3 regions of the Massilia timonae genome follow, and region 3 is predicted to be linked to each of the others. Evidence: predicted binding sites of a transcription regulator. Region 3 holds the regulator's gene; each other region holds the start of a gene.

Evidence for each region. The regulator FNR, encoded in region 3, switches genes on or off when oxygen is low (the NO sensors DNR and NnrR bind a similar motif). The targets are predictions, from matches to a motif close to TTGATNNNNATCAA.
Region 1: LO55_RS06985 (OmpW/AlkL family protein) is a predicted target of FNR. The motif match lies at 2,130-2,143, and genes of this name have one in related genera.
Region 2: LO55_RS01705 (gluzincin family metallopeptidase) is a predicted target of FNR. The motif match lies at 1,651-1,664, and genes of this name have one in related genera.

What each region holds. Positions count from the first base shown of each region.
Region 1 covers NZ_JRYB01000001.1:1,613,679-1,618,724, forward strand. Annotated here, with positions in the region: gene LO55_RS06980 (chorismate-binding protein) at 1-1,333, shown strand, start outside; gene LO55_RS06985 (OmpW/AlkL family protein) at 1,444-2,055, opposite strand; gene LO55_RS06990 (glutathione peroxidase) at 2,216-2,800, opposite strand; gene LO55_RS06995 (CoA-binding protein) at 2,875-3,297, opposite strand; gene LO55_RS07000 (peptidoglycan recognition protein family protein) at 3,409-4,050, shown strand; gene LO55_RS07005 (serine hydrolase) at 4,087-5,046, opposite strand, start outside.
Region 2 covers NZ_JRYB01000001.1:390,918-395,963, forward strand. Annotated here, with positions in the region: gene LO55_RS01685 (EI24 domain-containing protein) at 1-275, opposite strand, end outside; gene LO55_RS01690 (FKBP-type peptidyl-prolyl cis-trans isomerase) at 408-764, shown strand; gene LO55_RS01695 (acyl-CoA-binding protein) at 942-1,196, shown strand; gene LO55_RS01700 (polyhydroxyalkanoic acid system family protein) at 1,261-1,545, opposite strand; gene LO55_RS01705 (gluzincin family metallopeptidase) at 1,727-3,265, shown strand; gene LO55_RS01710 (protealysin inhibitor emfourin) at 3,262-3,537, shown strand; gene fdxA (ferredoxin FdxA) at 3,788-4,111, shown strand; gene LO55_RS01720 (NAD(P)/FAD-dependent oxidoreductase) at 4,214-5,046, shown strand, end outside.
Region 3 covers NZ_JRYB01000001.1:3,943,044-3,948,089, forward strand. Annotated here, with positions in the region: gene LO55_RS16870 (transporter) at 1-261, shown strand, start outside; gene LO55_RS16875 (DMT family transporter) at 302-1,240, opposite strand; gene LO55_RS16880 (AraC family transcriptional regulator) at 1,299-2,057, opposite strand; gene fnr (fumarate/nitrate reduction transcriptional regulator Fnr) at 2,062-2,823, opposite strand; gene LO55_RS16890 (cytochrome ubiquinol oxidase subunit I) at 3,051-4,535, shown strand; gene cydB (cytochrome d ubiquinol oxidase subunit II) at 4,540-5,046, shown strand, end outside.

The DNA of each region.
Region 1 (5,046 bases), 2.3 Mb from region 3:
CACGCGCCTGCGCGCGCGCCAGCCGGTGCCGTATGGCGCGCTGGTGACGCTGCCTGGCGGTGGCGCCGTGCTGTCGTTCTCGCCCGAGCTGTTCGTGCGCCACGAGGCGGGCATGCTGGTGGCGCGGCCGATGAAGGGCACGGCGCCGGCCAGCGGCGATGCGGATGTCGACGCCGCGCGCGCTGCAAGCCTGGCGCAGGACAGCAAGAACCGCGCCGAAAACCTGATGATCGTCGACCTGCTGCGCAATGACCTGGGCCGCGTGGCGCAGACCGGCAGCGTCGAGACGCCGGCCCTGTTCGAGGTGCAGCGCTACGGCGCCGTGCTGCAGATGACCTCCACCGTGCAGGCGCGCCTGCGCCTTGACGCGGGCCTGGAAGAGATCTTCGAGGCCTTGTACCCGTGCGGCTCGATCACCGGCGCGCCGAAGCGGCGCACGATGGAGATCATCCACGAACTCGAACCCGATGCACGCGGCATCTATACCGGCGCCATCGGCTGGTTCGATCCGGCGCCCCCGGGTCGCGCCTTCGGCGACTTCTGCCTGTCGGTGCCGATCCGGACGCTGGCGCTCGGTCCATCGATCGATGGAGCAAGACGCGGCGAACTGGGCGTCGGCGCCGGCATCGTGTACGACAGCGATGCGCCATCCGAATACGCCGAGTGCCAGTTGAAGGCGGGTTTTCTTACCGGCCTGCCCAACGAGTTCGAGATCTTCGAGACCATCCGCGCCTCGCGCGAACACGGCTGCCGCCACCTGGAGCAGCATCTCGACCGCTTGAGCACATCGTGCGCCTGGTTCGGCTTTGCCTTCGACCGCGGCGCGGCCCATATCGCGCTGCTGGAAGCCAGCAAGGCCCTGCCCTCCGATGCGCTGCACCGCCTGCGCCTGGCCGTCTCCCACGACGGCGCGCTGACGCTCACATCCGGCGAGCTGGCGCCCTTGCACGAACCGGTGACCTTGCTGCTGGCCCAGGAGCCGACGCACAGCGGCGACGTCTTCCTGCGCCACAAGACGAGCATCCGCAGCCGCTACGACGCGGCGTGGAAGGCGGCCGAGGCGCAAGGCGCCTTCGATATGCTGTTCTTTAACGAGCGCGGAGAATTGACGGAAGGAGGACGCAGCAGCGTGTTCCTGCGCTTCGGCGAGGAGTGGCTCACGCCGCCGCTGTCGGCCGGCGTGCTGCCGGGCGTGATGCGCGGCGTGCTGCTGGCCGCGCCCGCATGGCATGCGCGCGAAGCCGTGATCACGCGCGCCATGCTCGAACAGGCCGACGACATCGTCGTCTGCAACGCGCTGCGCGGGCCGCTGCGCGCCGTGCTTGCGGCGTAATCGCAGGGCAGAATGAAGGCGTGGGTCGCGCCCCGCCCTTTCCCATGTTTGATGCTTTTGCTGGAAGCTCGCCCATGGAAGACGGGCAGGACGCGATCACGCACAAGCTGTCAGAAGCGGTAGCCGACGCCGAGGCCGAACAGGACCGGATCGACCTTCAGGTGGCTGGCATTGGCGCCGCCCACATAGACGTCGCTGCGCAGGTTGACCTTCTTGACGTCGGCGTTGATCGACCAGTGTTCGTTGAGGCGGAAGTCGACGCCGGCCTGCAGCGACAGGCCCCAGCTATCGTTTTCCAGGTCGCCGGCGCCATCGAGCAGCTTGACGCTCGATATGCGGGTGTAGTTCACGCCGGCGCCGATATAGGGGCTGATGGCCGCGCCGGGAGCAAAGTGGTATTGCAGGTTCAGGGTCGGCGGCAGGTGCTTGAAGGTGCCGATCTCGGCGCCGTCCAGGCGGACCTTGTGCTTCTGTGGATAAGTCAGGATCAGTTCGGCCGCGATATGCGGGGTGAAGAAGTAGCTGATGTCCAGCTCGGGAATGGTCTTCGTGCTCACTTCGAGGCGGTCCGCCGCGCCGACGCCGGCGATCGGGGTCGACTTGTTGTCCGGGTCGACGTACACGGCGCGGGCGCGCACCAGCCATGGGGATTCCTGCGCCAGCGCCTGGGCGGACGCCATGGCGATCAGGGCCACCAGCACGGTCTTCATCGTCGTTTTCATCTTTTTCTTACCTTTCTTCGTTTTTATGTCATCTGCGACGAAGGTAAGCTTATTGATGTGAAGCAAAACAAACTATGATCTACATCAAAATGACCATGCTATTAGTGTGGTTTATAAAACGCCTATCTCCTAGGTTATATCTGATCGCCCGAGAATGCCCTTACAGGGCCGCTTCGATCTTCCCGGTCAGCTGAGGATCTTCCGGCGTGACCTTGCTCGGGAAGTAGTCGAGCACCTTGCCGTCGCGGCCGATCAGGTACTTGGTGAAGTTCCACTTCGGTTCCTGGCCGGTGGCCTTGATCAGCTGCGCATGCAGCGGATTGGCTTGCGGGCCTTTCACCGAGCTCTTGGCGAACATCGGGAACTTGACGCCATAGGTGTTGAAGCACAGGTCGGCGATTTCCTTGGCGCTGCCCGGTTCCTGCTGGCCGAAGTCGTTCGACGGGAAGCCCAGGATCACGAAGCCGCGGCCACCGTACTTGGCATAGATCTTTTCCAGGCCTTCGTACTGCTTGGTGAAGCCGCAGTAGCTGGCCGTGTTCACCACCAGCACCACCTTGCCGGCATATTGGCAGAGGTCTTGCGGGGCTTCGTCCTGCAGGCGCTTGAAGCTGTGCTTGAGCACGGCCGGGCAGGCGGCCGGGCTCTTGGTCAGGGCGGCGACCGGCGCGGCCTGCGCGCGTGCCGGCTGGGTGACGCTGGCGGCGGCCGTGGCGGCGAGCAGCAGGGCGATGGTCTTGATCATGGCGTGGTATTGACGACGGTTGAAATGCGTCGATTGTAGCGCAAGCGGCAACCCCGGCGGCCAACGCTTTTTTCTCATTCCTCCAGGCTGCGGTGCTCGATCTTGATGCAGTGGTTCATGACCACGTCCAGCCCGGCGGCGCGCGCCAGGTCGGCTGCGGCCTGATTCTCGATATCGAGCTGCATCCACAGGCAGCCAGCGCGCACGGCGATGGCGTCGCGCGCGATCGGGCCGATGTCTTCGGATTTGCGGAAGCAGTCGACGATGTCGATGCGCTGGCCGCTGCCGGCGATGGCGTCGGCGGCCTCTTGCAGGCTGGCGTAGACCGTCTCGCCATGGATGGTCTGGCCGGCATAGCTCGGGTTGACGGGCAGGATGCGGTAGCCGTTGTGCTTCAAGTAGGCGCCCACTTCGTTACTGGCGCGGTCTTCCTTGTTCGACATGCCGACGATGGCGATAATCTTGCTGTCGCGCAGGATCTGGGTGATGGTTCGCATGGTGTGCTCTGCTGTTGTTATCGTTGGAATCAGCTTATCAGGTTTGCATATGCTGGCGCTGCACGGTCAAACGTGGAAAGATGGTGGCTCATCCATGTTGGATAGTCTGCCATGATCCCTGCATCTGTTTCACGCGCATCTGTTTCACATATTGGCGCCGCGGTTGCGCTGGCGTTCTCGATCGGCGGCGCGCACGGCGCCGAGTCCCTGCCCGACCTCGAACGCGCCATCGTGCCGGTCGCCGGCTGGGGCGGCACGCCGGCCGACGCGACGAAGGCGCGGCGCCACCGGATCACCCACATCACCTTGCACCACCAGGGCGAACCGTTCAAGCCGGGCGCCGACCCGCAAGCCTACCTGCGCCGCCTGCAGGCCTGGTCGCGTGCCGAGAAAGGCTGGCTCGACATCCCCTACCACTACGTGATCGACCTCGATGGCCGCATCTACGGCGCGCGCGACATCGCCTATGCCGGCGACACCAATACCGACTACGACCCCAAGGGGCATGCGCTGATCGAAGTGGTCGGTAACTTTGAGGAAGTCGAGCCGAACCGGCAGCAGCTCGATGCGGTGGTGAGCCTGATGGCCATGCTCGCCGCCAAGCACAAGGTCTCGCTGGACGACATCCAGAGCCACCGCGATTATTCGGACAAAACGGTATGCCCGGGCGAGAACCTGTACCGCTACGTGAAGGACGATTATTTCAGGCACAAGGTCGCCTTGCGGCTGGCGCAGGAACAGGCCGCGAAATAAGCCGCAGCCTGCTCATCCAGTAGTCTCGGTGAGTGCTTACTGCAGCCGTTTGCCGGGCGTAGCCTGGCCGTTCTGGTGCAATACGACCACTGGCGCCCCATCGGCACCCTTCTCGAACCTGAGTTCGGCATTCACGTCGCGCGAGAAGAACACGTCCTCGCTGGCCGGGAAGATCTCGATCTTGCGCTGTCCGGTCGCCTGCGCATAATAGCGTTCGCCCTCGCGGCTCAGCGTGATCGTGAACTGCGGCGCGAGCTGGTAGGCGCCGGCGCGCGCATCGAAGCCGGCGTTGTCGATCTTCACCGCCTCCCGTTCGGCGGGCGCATCGCCGACGCGTTCGTTGCGCGTCCGCTCGCCTGCGTTGTCGACCGTGACGTGGGTGACCTTGCCTTGCGCGTCGCGTCCGAACTCGAAGCGCGCCAGCGTCCCCGGGAAGAAGAAGCCGTCCTTCGAATAAGGCGTCAGGGCGGCCGGCGAGCGGTCGCCGCGCGCCATCATGAGCTTGCCGTCGCGGCTGGTGAAAGTGCGCTTTTCCTTGCCGTCGATGTCATATACGCCCGTGAATGCATCGAGGGCCTTGGCATCGAGCTTGAATGCCTTCGGCTCCATGAACGGCTTGCCCATCGCCAGCGCCGCCGCCTTCTTGGCCAGCACTTCCGGGTTGGCGCTGCCGCTGTCGGCATTGCCCAGCACCGCGACGAAGATCTTTTTTTCCGGCAGGCGCAGCGCATAGGTGCTGAAACCATTGATGCCGCCGCCATGCTCGACGACCGGCGTGCCCTGCAGGGTGCCGACGCCCCAGCCATAACCATAACCGGTCGACTTCTCGGGAGTCAGCTGGTAGGGCGTGAAGGCCATTTTCCAGCTCGCGGTTTTGAGCAGCTTACCGGACGCGATGGCGGCATCCCATTTCGCCAGGTCGTCCACGGTGGAGACCAGCGCGCCGGCCGCATACGGCTGGCTCATGGACAGGGGCTGCGCCGGCGCGAACCCCTT
Region 2 (5,046 bases), 3.6 Mb from region 3:
ATGAGCGGCAGCAGCAGCACGATCGCCATCAGCGGCACCACCATCACCTTGAGCATGCCCAGGCCGACCATTTCGAGCATGCTGCCGCTGGTCTCGAAGCCGCCGTAGTCGGCGAACATGCCGTGCAGCCAGTCGAGCAGCGGCTGCAGGCCCAGCCACATCACCACACCCCACAGGACGAGCGCCAGCAACAGGGGCGCCAGCGACAGCAGCAGCATGCGGCCGCTGAACTGGGCGCGCAAGGCGCGCCGGCAAGCGGTCAATACGGCGTTCACGGGGCTTTCCTTTGCAGCATGGTTTCTCCTGATGGCAGGTCGGGACGGGGATCAATGCCGCCATTCTACGGGATGGCACTTTCGAGACCCATGGACTACAATCGCCGTTCAATCTGAACAACAAGGAAGACCATGTCCACCATCACCACCGATTCCGGCCTCCAATACGAAGACCTCGTCACCGGCGAAGGCGCCGAGGCCAAGGCCGGCCAGCACGTCACCGTGCACTACACCGGCTGGCTGCGCAACGACGACGGCAGCCTGGGCGCCAAGTTCGATTCGAGCAAGGACCGCAACGACCCGTTCGAGTTCGCGCTCGGCGCCGGCCACGTGATCCGCGGCTGGGACGAAGGCGTGCAGGGCATGAAGGTCGGCGGTTCGCGCCGCCTGACCATCCCGGCCAGCCTGGGCTACGGCGCGCGCGGCGCCGGCGGCGTGATCCCGCCGAACGCGACCCTGATCTTCGACGTCGACCTGCTGGCCGTCTAAGCGCGTTTTACCGTGCGCCGTCCTGCGGCGGCGCATGGCGCTGCCGTCTTGACGGCAGCTTTTGAACTTCCCTTCTAAAATGCGGCCCGAATTCCCGTGCCCGCCCTCCTCCTGCGCTAAGATGCCTGCCGAATTGTCCAAGCGACAATACCGCACTCAACCATCACAGGAGTTTCCATGAGCTTGCAGGAACAGTTCAACCAGGCCCAGGCCGATTCGAAGAACCTGTCGGAGCGTCCCGACAACATGACCTTGCTGAAGATTTACGCGCTGTTCAAGCAGGGCTCGAGCGGCGACGTGACCGGCGAGCGTCCGGGCATGACCGATTTCGTGGCGCGCGCCAAGTACGACGCCTGGGCCGGCCTCAAGGGCACCTCGCAAGAGGAAGCCCAGCAGCAGTACGTCGACCTGATCGAAGAGCTCAAGGGCTGATCGTTCGCCACCGGAGGCCGTGAAGTGGACGGCGAGCCGTCCACCTCACGGGCCAAACCATTGCCTACGCCGCTGCGGCGAAGGTCTTGCGCATCTTTTCCGCCACCTTGGCCTCGATGGCCGGCGCGAACGCGCCCATGAAGAAGCCCAGGCGGATGCGCATCGCGGCGCGCTGGTCTTCGAGGGTCAACATGCCCTCCACGCCGCTGCGCTCGAAGCGCAGCACATCGCCGTCCCACCTGCATTCCAGCCCGTATTCGGCCGCGATACGCTGCGCCACCTGCTCGGCTGCCGAACGCGCCGCGTCCGGGCTCAGGCTGTGCTGCTGGACGATGCTGATTTCCGCCATCTGACTGATCCTTCCTGAATCGATTGCAAACAATCCGCCATGATGCCAGTTGCGGCCGGGCTATGCCAGAGCTCGCTACAACAGACAGCGCTCGCACACCCTCAATTGATGAGTATCAAAGCGTGCCCAGCAGGGAGCGCGAGGATGAAGGCGCAAGCCCGTCATTACGCGAGGAGTCGATATGGAAACCCCCGTCGTCCAGCCCAACCGCCTGTTGCCCGGCGACCCCGATGCGCCGCAGGCCGCGCAGCCTCCGGTGCGCTTCGTCCCCACCCCGAGCGCGCCCTACCGCCAGCAGCACCGCGCCGCGCGCCTGCTCGAAGAACCCGACGTTCCCGATCCGGGCGCGCCACCGGCCGCCGAGCCGCCGCCGCACGCCATCGGCGCCCGCGTCCTCATGTGGAAGCAAGATCCTTCGGTCAGCGAAATCGGCACCCGCAAGGCCTTCCTGCCCGGCGTGGTGCTGGCCGGTCCGCGCGACGCCCGCATCGCCCCCGGCGAGCCGGGCATCGCCGCGGTCGAACCGAACGCCTTCGGCGACTTCGTCACCCAGCCCGACACGCCGCAGTTCGACGCCGTCCATACCTTCGTCGTGGTGCGCCAGACATTGACCATGTACCAGCGCGCCCTGGCCGCCGCCGGCAGCGCCATGCCGCTGCCCTGGCAATGGAACAGCAGCACCGATACGCGGCCGCTGCTGGTCTTCCCGCACGGCCTGCCGAACGTCATGAACGCCTTCTACAGCCGCAGCCAGGCCGCCCTCAAGTTCGGCGACTTCGTTCCCAACGGCGCGACCGACCGGGTATTCACCTGCCGCTCGTTCGACATCGTGTCGCACGAGACCGCCCATGCGGTGCTCGACGGCATCAAGCCGCTCTGGCTGCAGGCCGACGCCCCGCCCCAGACCGGCGGCCTGCACGAAGCCTTCGGCGACCTCACCGCGATCTTCCTGGCCCTGTCCCAGCTCGACCAGTGCGAAGCCGTGATCGCCCAGACCAAGGCCGACCTGCACGACAAATCCTTCCTGACCGACATCGCCGAGCAGTTCGGGCTGGCGCTCGGCAACAGCACCGGCCTGCGCAACGCCGACAACGACCTCAAGCTGAGCGAGGCCGGCACCCAGGTGCACGCCATCTCGCAGGTGTTCACCGGCGCCGTCTACGATGTGCTGGCCGACCTGTTCGCGCACGAGCGCGATCCCGAGCGCGAAGACTGCGCCGCCGTCCTGCACCGGGTGGCCGGCTACCTGAGCGGCGTGCTGATGCGGGCCCTGATCGCCGCGCCCGACGCAGCCGCCACCTATGCCGACGTGGTCAACGCCATGCTCCAGGCCGTAACCGGCGACGGCAAGCCGGCCGCCTACGCCGACGCCATCCGCCTCCAGTTCAGCCGGCGCGAAGTCGTCGAGGCCGGCCATGGCGGCGCTGCGGATGGCACGGCCTCGTTCGTCCCCGGCCTGCCGCTGGCGGCGCGGGTGTGCGACGCCCCGGGCGCGCGGCAAGACCGGCGCGCTTGCTGCGGCACCATGCAACTGGCCGAATACGATTGCGCCGAGCGCGTGCTGGCCGGCGAGGCACGCCTGCTGGCGCGCTGGTGTGCCGAACACGGCCGCCACGGGCCGGCGCTGCCCGGCCTGCCCGCCGCCGCGGCGCCGGCCGCCGGAGCGCCGGCCGCCGGAACGCCGGCCGGATCGTCGGCCGAACCGTCGATGCTGGCATGAAGATCAGCGCCCGCGCCTGCGGCGGCTTCGCCGGATTGGCCGAATCGTACGAGCTGGACACCGCCCGCCTGGCCGACGGGCCGGCCCTCGAGACGCTGCTGCGGCGTCTCGACTTCTTCGGCGTCGCTCCCGCCTGCCCGGTCGGCGCCGACCTGCCGCGCTGGGAAATCACGGTCGAGGACGGCCCGCTGTGCCACACCGTGTTCCTGCGCGAGGACGGCAGCGGCGGCCAGTGGCAACACCTGCTCGACTACCTGCGACAAGCCGGCTGAGCGGGGCCTTGACGGCGCCCATCCGCAGCGAGCTTCATCGCGGTCAATATCCACTGCACGGTGGCTTGACAAGCCAAAATCCGCACGCCCGTGCGGATTTCTCGTTCATTTGCTTATGTAGATTGTGTATATAGGCGAATTTGTGAGAAAAGCCGAATTGCCCTAAAATACAGTGCTTTGCTCTGTCCGGCCAGCCTATTCTCTTTCTTGCGCTCGGCGACGCGACATCCCACCAATTGATAGGACTGTTATGACCCACGTTGTCACCGAATCGTGCATCCGTTGTCGTTACACCGACTGCGTCGATGTATGCCCGGTAGATTGTTTCCGGGAAGGCCCGAATTTCCTCGCCATCGATCCTGACGAGTGCATCGACTGCGCCGTCTGTGTCGCCGAGTGCCCGGTGAACGCGATCTATGCCGAAGAAGACGTGCCTGGCGACCAGCAGCAGTTCATCAAGCTGAACGCCGATCTCGCGCGCTTCTGGCCTTCGATCACCAAGACGAAGCCGGCCCTGCCAGACGCGGAAGAGTGGAAAGACGTCAAGGACAAACTCGACCAACTGGCCCGCTAATACCGCCGCCGCGCCGCCCGTTCGGCGCCGGCCCGGGGTCGTTCTGCATGGCAGTGCTGGCTGCCATCGCCTCACCAATCAAAAATCACAGGAAGTAAGCGCATGACTATCAGTGCCACCCACGAAGCGGGCAGCATCGCTCCCAACAGTTCCTTCGCCGGCGCCATCGAAGCGGATGCCGTGATCATCGGCGCGGGCCCGGTCGGCCTGTTCCAGGTGTTCGAACTCGGCCTGCTCGAAATCAAGGCCCACGTCATCGATTCGCTGCCGGCCGTCGGCGGCCAGTGCGTGGAACTGTATCCGGACAAGCCGATCTATGACATCCCTGCCGTCCCGGTGTGCACCGGCCAGGAACTGACCGACAACCTGCTCAAGCAGATCGAGCCGTTCGAGCCGACCTTCCACCTGGGCCAGGAAGTCACGACCGTCCAGCGCCGTGAAGACCAGCGCTTCAACGTCGAGACCTCGACCGGCACCCGGTTCATCACCAAGACCATCTTCATCGCGGCCGGCGTCGGTTCGTTCCAGGCGCGCACGATCAAGGTCGACGGCATCGACAAGTACGAAGGCGAGCAGCTGTTCTACCGCGTCAAGGATCCGGCACGTTTCGAAGGCAAGAACCTGGTCATCTGCGGCGGCGGCGACTCCGCGCTGGACTGGGCCCTGAACTTCGTCGGCAAGGCCGAGTCGGTCGTGCTGGTGCACCGCCGCGATGACTTCCGCGCCGCCCCGGCCTCGGTCGCCAAGATGAAGGCCCTGTGCGACGAATACGAAATGCAGCTGATCACCGGCCAGGTGACCGGTTTCGACGAAAAAGACGGCCAGCTGACCGAAGTGAAGGTCACCGGCGCCGACGGCGTCACCCGCCGCGTGCCGCTGGACATGCTGCTGGTGTTCTTCGGCCTGTCGCCGAAGCTGGGTCCGATCGCCGACTG
Region 3 (5,046 bases):
GACGATGACGGCGCGCGCTACCACTACGGCATCCTGGCGGCGTCGCTGGGCAAGAAATTCACTGAGCGCGTCCAGGGATTCCTTGAAGTGGCGGCGCCGCAGATCGCGTCCGCCTCGCATGGCGGCGACCGGATGCAGGTCGACGCCGGCGTGAGCTGGCGCCTGAACCAGAACTGCCAGGTCGATGCGATGGTGGTGCATGGGTTGAATCGACAGACGCCCGACCTGGGCCTGGCGTTCGGGCTGTCGGTGCGGCGCTAAGGTCGCCGCGACTTCACCAGCCAGCGCTGTGCCGACGGGATCAGTGCGCGCCCCGGTGCGCCGACGCGCACGAGACCACGCCAGCGACCAGCAACGCCAGGGCGGCGGTCTCGAACCCGCTCGGCCAGCGCGCCTCCCACAAGAAGCCGTACAGGGCCGCGAAGATGGTCTCGAACACGATCATCTGGCCCATCAGGCTCAGGGGCAGCGCGCGGCTGGCGTGGTTCCACAGGGCGTTGCCGACCACCGAGCACAGGATGGCGACCGCGGTGACCAGGGCGCCGAACTGCATCCAGGCCGGCAGCGTGTGCGCGCCCGGCGCCAGCACGAAGGCCGGCACCGCCAGCGCCAGGGCCATCAGCCCGGTCACCACGCCCACCAGCAGGTTCCATTCATGCGGCGAGATCCCGTCGATGCGCGCCAGCCAGCGGCTGTTGTGCACCGCGAAGAGGGTCCATGACACCAGCGCGCCGAAGGCGCATGCCAGGCCGGCGGCCGAGCCGGGGCCGGACGCCGACAGCGACTCCCAGCCGATGCAGGCCAGGCCGGCGCCGCTCAGCAGCAGCGACGGCAGCAGGCGGCGCAGCGGCACCGCGTGACGGTCGCGCGAACCGACCAGGGTGACCGCGATCGGCAGCAGCCCGATCACGATCGAGGCCATGGCCACGCCGCCCAACTGGACCGCGTTGGCGAGGAACAGGTAGTAGACGATGTTGCCGGTGAGGCTGAGCCAGATCAGGCTGCGCCAGGCCGGCCAGCCGAGATGGCGGCGCAGCCGTCCCCAGGCCGGGGCGATCAGGATGGCGGCGACCAGGCCATAGGCCAGGTAGCGCCCGGCCGAGAGCTGGATCGGCAGGAATCCGGGCGCCAGTTCCGGCGCCAGGAAGACCAGGCCCCAGAGCGCGCCGGCGGCGATGCCGGCGCCGATGCCGAGCAGGGTGGAGCGGGACAGCCCGCCCGCGCCAGTAGCGATGTACATGATGAATCTCCTTTGAAGAGATTCTCGGATCCGGACGTGGGATCGGTCTTGGCCGGGACTACCGCGATTTTGGCGGTTTCTCCTGACCCGCACGCCGGCAGGCGCCGGGCGTGGTGTCGAGTATCCGACGCATCGCCCGCGTCAGGCTGGCCTGGTCCGAAAAGCCGCAGGCGAGGGCGATGTCGGCCACGCTGCGCGCGCCGTGCGTCAACAGGCTGCGCGCGCAATCCAGGCGGCAGCGCAGCAGCCAGGCATGCGGCGTGCTGTCCAGCTCTTCGCGAAACAGCGCGTGGAGGCGGCTGACGCTCAGGTTGGCGGCGCGCGCCATCGACTCGGTGCTCCAGGCCAGGCCGGGCGCGGCCTCGATGCGCGCCAGCAGGGCAGCCAGGCGCGAGGTGGCGCGCGGCGCGTCCAGGCTCAGGGTGTCGAGCAGCAGCGGCACCCAGCCCTGCACCAGCGAGCGGGGCGGAGTGGACTCGCGTGCCATCAGTCCCATGAACTCGACCAGCTTGCGCGCCGCGGGGCCGAGCGTGACGAAGGGCCGTTCCAGCAGGCGCTGCCACGGGCCACTGCCGAAGGCGGCGCCGTCGACGTCGACGATCAGGGAGCCGTTGGCGCCCGGGCTCGACTGCGCATGCCAGGCGCCGGGCGCCACCAGCGCGCCATGCAGGGGATCGAGCCGGCCGCGCCGCTCTTCGATGTCGAGCACGACTTCACCGTGCACCGGCAGCACCAGCTGGGCGAATTCATGGCGGTCGCCCCAGTGCACGCAGTCATAGCTGCGCAGGTGCAGGTCGCACGCGGGCTGGGGCGTCATGGGCTCACGCCATCGGGCTGCAGGCGTCGGTGCCGGCCGCCAACGCCTTCAGCTTGACCGGATCCAGCAGGGTGACTTCGCGCTTGTCGACCTCGAGCCAGCCCTGCTTCTTGAAGCGCGACAGCAGGCGGCTGATGCTTTCGATGGTCAGGCCCAGGTAGTTGCCGATGTCTTCGCGCGACATGCGCAGCTGGAAGCGGTTGGCCGCATAGCCGCGGGCGGCGTAGCGCGCCGACAGGTTGACCAGGAACACGGCGAAGCGCTGCTCGGCGCGCATATTGCCGAGCAGGAGCATGACGTTCTGCTCGCGCGTGATTTCCTGGCTCATGATGCGGTGGAAGTGGCGCAGCAGCGTCGGCACCTCGCCGAACAGGTCTTCCAGGCGCGCGAACGGAATCTCGCATACTTCCGAGTCTTCCAGCGCCACCGCATCGCAATGGTGGGTGCCGCTGATCGCGTCCATGCCCAGCAGCTCGCCGGCCATCTGGAAGCCGGTGATCTGGGCTTCGCCGGCGGCATTCACCTGGTAGGTCTTGAAGTGGCCGAAGCGCACCGCGTACAGGTTGCGGAACGACTCGCCCACCCCGTACAGGCGCTCGTCGCGCTCCAGGCGGCGACGGCGGCCGATGATCTTGTCCAGGCGGTCGATCTCGGCGTCTTCCAGGCCCATCGGCAGGCACAGCTGGTGCATGCTGCATTGGGCGCAGGACTTGAGCGCGTGGATGTTCAGGGGCGGCTCGGCTTGCCGGGACAGGGGCTGGCTCATGAGGGATGGTCACTTTGTTCAGTACACCGCAAATTATAGACCCCTTGGCTGAGCATTCCGGCCGGCAAGCTCGAAATTTGCACCAAATTGGGAAGTTTTCATGAACTTTTGTTGCGAACCGGTCGGCATGTGTTCAAAAACCACTCAACAATGATAAAAATGATATGGCCAATCGTGCGAGGCCGATGTCGTGATCTACTTGGCGCCATCGATACGGGGGAGTTTGCATGCTTGGTCTTACAGCCCTGGAACTAGCGCGCATCCAGTTCGCCTTCACGATTTCCTTCCACATCATCTTCCCCGCGATCACGATCGGCATGGCCAGCTACCTGGCCGTGCTCGAGGCGTGCTGGCTCAAGACCAGGCGCCAGGTCTACGTCGACCTGTACCACTTCTGGCTCAAGATCTTCGCCGTCGCCTTCGGCATGGGGGTGGTGTCGGGCATCGTGATGGCCTACCAGATCGGCACCAACTGGAGCTACCTGTCCGAATTCGCCGGCAGCGTCATGGGCCCGCTGCTCACCTACGAGGTGCTGACCGCCTTCTTCCTGGAGGCCGGCTTCCTGGGCGTGATGCTGTTCGGCTGGAACCGGGTGGGGCCGCAGCTGCACTTCCTCGCCACCTGCATGGTGGCCATCGGCACTCTGATCTCGTCGACCTGGATCCTGGGCGCCAACAGCTGGATGCAGACGCCGCAGGGCTATGCCATCGAGGGCGGGCGCATGATCCCGGTCGACTGGCTGGCCATCATCTTCAATCCCTCGTTCCCCTACCGCCTGATGCACATGGTGGTGGCGGCCTACCTGGCCACCGCCCTGATCGTCGGCGCCTCGGCCGCCTGGCACCTGCTGCGCGGACGCGACAACAAGAACGTGCGCAAGATGCTGTCGATGGCGATGTGGATGATCCTGCTGGTGGCGCCGATCCAGGCCGTGATCGGCGACTTCCATGGCCTCAATACGCTGAAGCACCAGCCGGCCAAGCTGGCGGCGATGGAGGGGCACTGGGAGAATACGCCGGGCGAGGCGGTGCCGCTGATCCTGTTCGGCATTCCCGACATGGAGCGCGAAGAAACCCGCTATGCGGTCGAGATTCCCTACCTGGGCAGCATCATCCTCACCCATACGCTGAGCGGCCAGTTCCCGGGACTGAAGGAGTTCCCGCGCGAAGACCGCCCCAATTCCCTGATCGTGTTCTGGAGTTTCCGGGTCATGGTCGGCCTGGGCCTGTTGATGATCGCCCTTGGGGCCTGGAGCCTGTGGCTCAGGCGGGGAGGGCGGATCTACGGCAAGCGCCTGTTCCTGCGCTTCGCCTTGCTGATGGGGCCGGCCGGCCTGATCGCCATCCTGGCCGGCTGGATCACGACCGAGGTCGGCCGCCAGCCGTGGGTGATCTACGGCGTGCTGCGCACCGCCGATGCGGTCTCGCCGCACAGTGTCACCACGATGGCCGTGACGCTGGCGATGTTCGTCGTGGCCTATGTGTTCGTGTTCGGCGCCGGCACCGTCTACCTGCTGCGCCTCATCAACAAGGGGCCGCAGCACTTCGCCCTCAACAAGCCGCCCGAGGGCGGGTCGGGCGAAGGGCGCACGCCGATGCGGCCGCTGTCGGCGGCCAACGTCGACAACGACGACAGCATCGAGGGCAATATCGACGACAGTCCCGACCACGGCGCTGACCGCGACGGCGGCAACCCACCGACGCGGAGCTGACACCATGGGCATCGACACATCCGTCATCTGGATCCTGATCATCTTCTTTTCCGTCTTCATGTACGTGCTGCTGGACGGCTTCGACCTGGGCATCGGCATGCTGTTCCCGTTCACGCCGAAGAAGCGCGACCGCGACACCATGATGAATTCGGTCGCGCCGGTGTGGGACGGCAACGAGACCTGGCTGGTGCTGGGCGGGGAGGGGCTGCTGGCGGCCTTCCCGGTGGCCTACGCGATCATCCTGTCCGGGCTCTACCTGCCGCTGATCTTCATGCTCATCGGCCTGGTGTTTCGCGGCGTGGCCTTCGAATTCCGCTTCAAGGCCAAGGAGCACGAGCGCCACCTGTGGGACAAGGCCTTCATCGGCGGCTCGGTGGCGGCGGCCTTCTTCCAGGGCGTGACCCTGGGCGGCTTTTTGGACGGCATCACGGTCTCGGGGCGCAGCTTCGCCGGCGGGCCGCTCGACTGGGTCGCGCCGTTCCCGCTGCTGGCCGGCGTCGGCGTGATGATC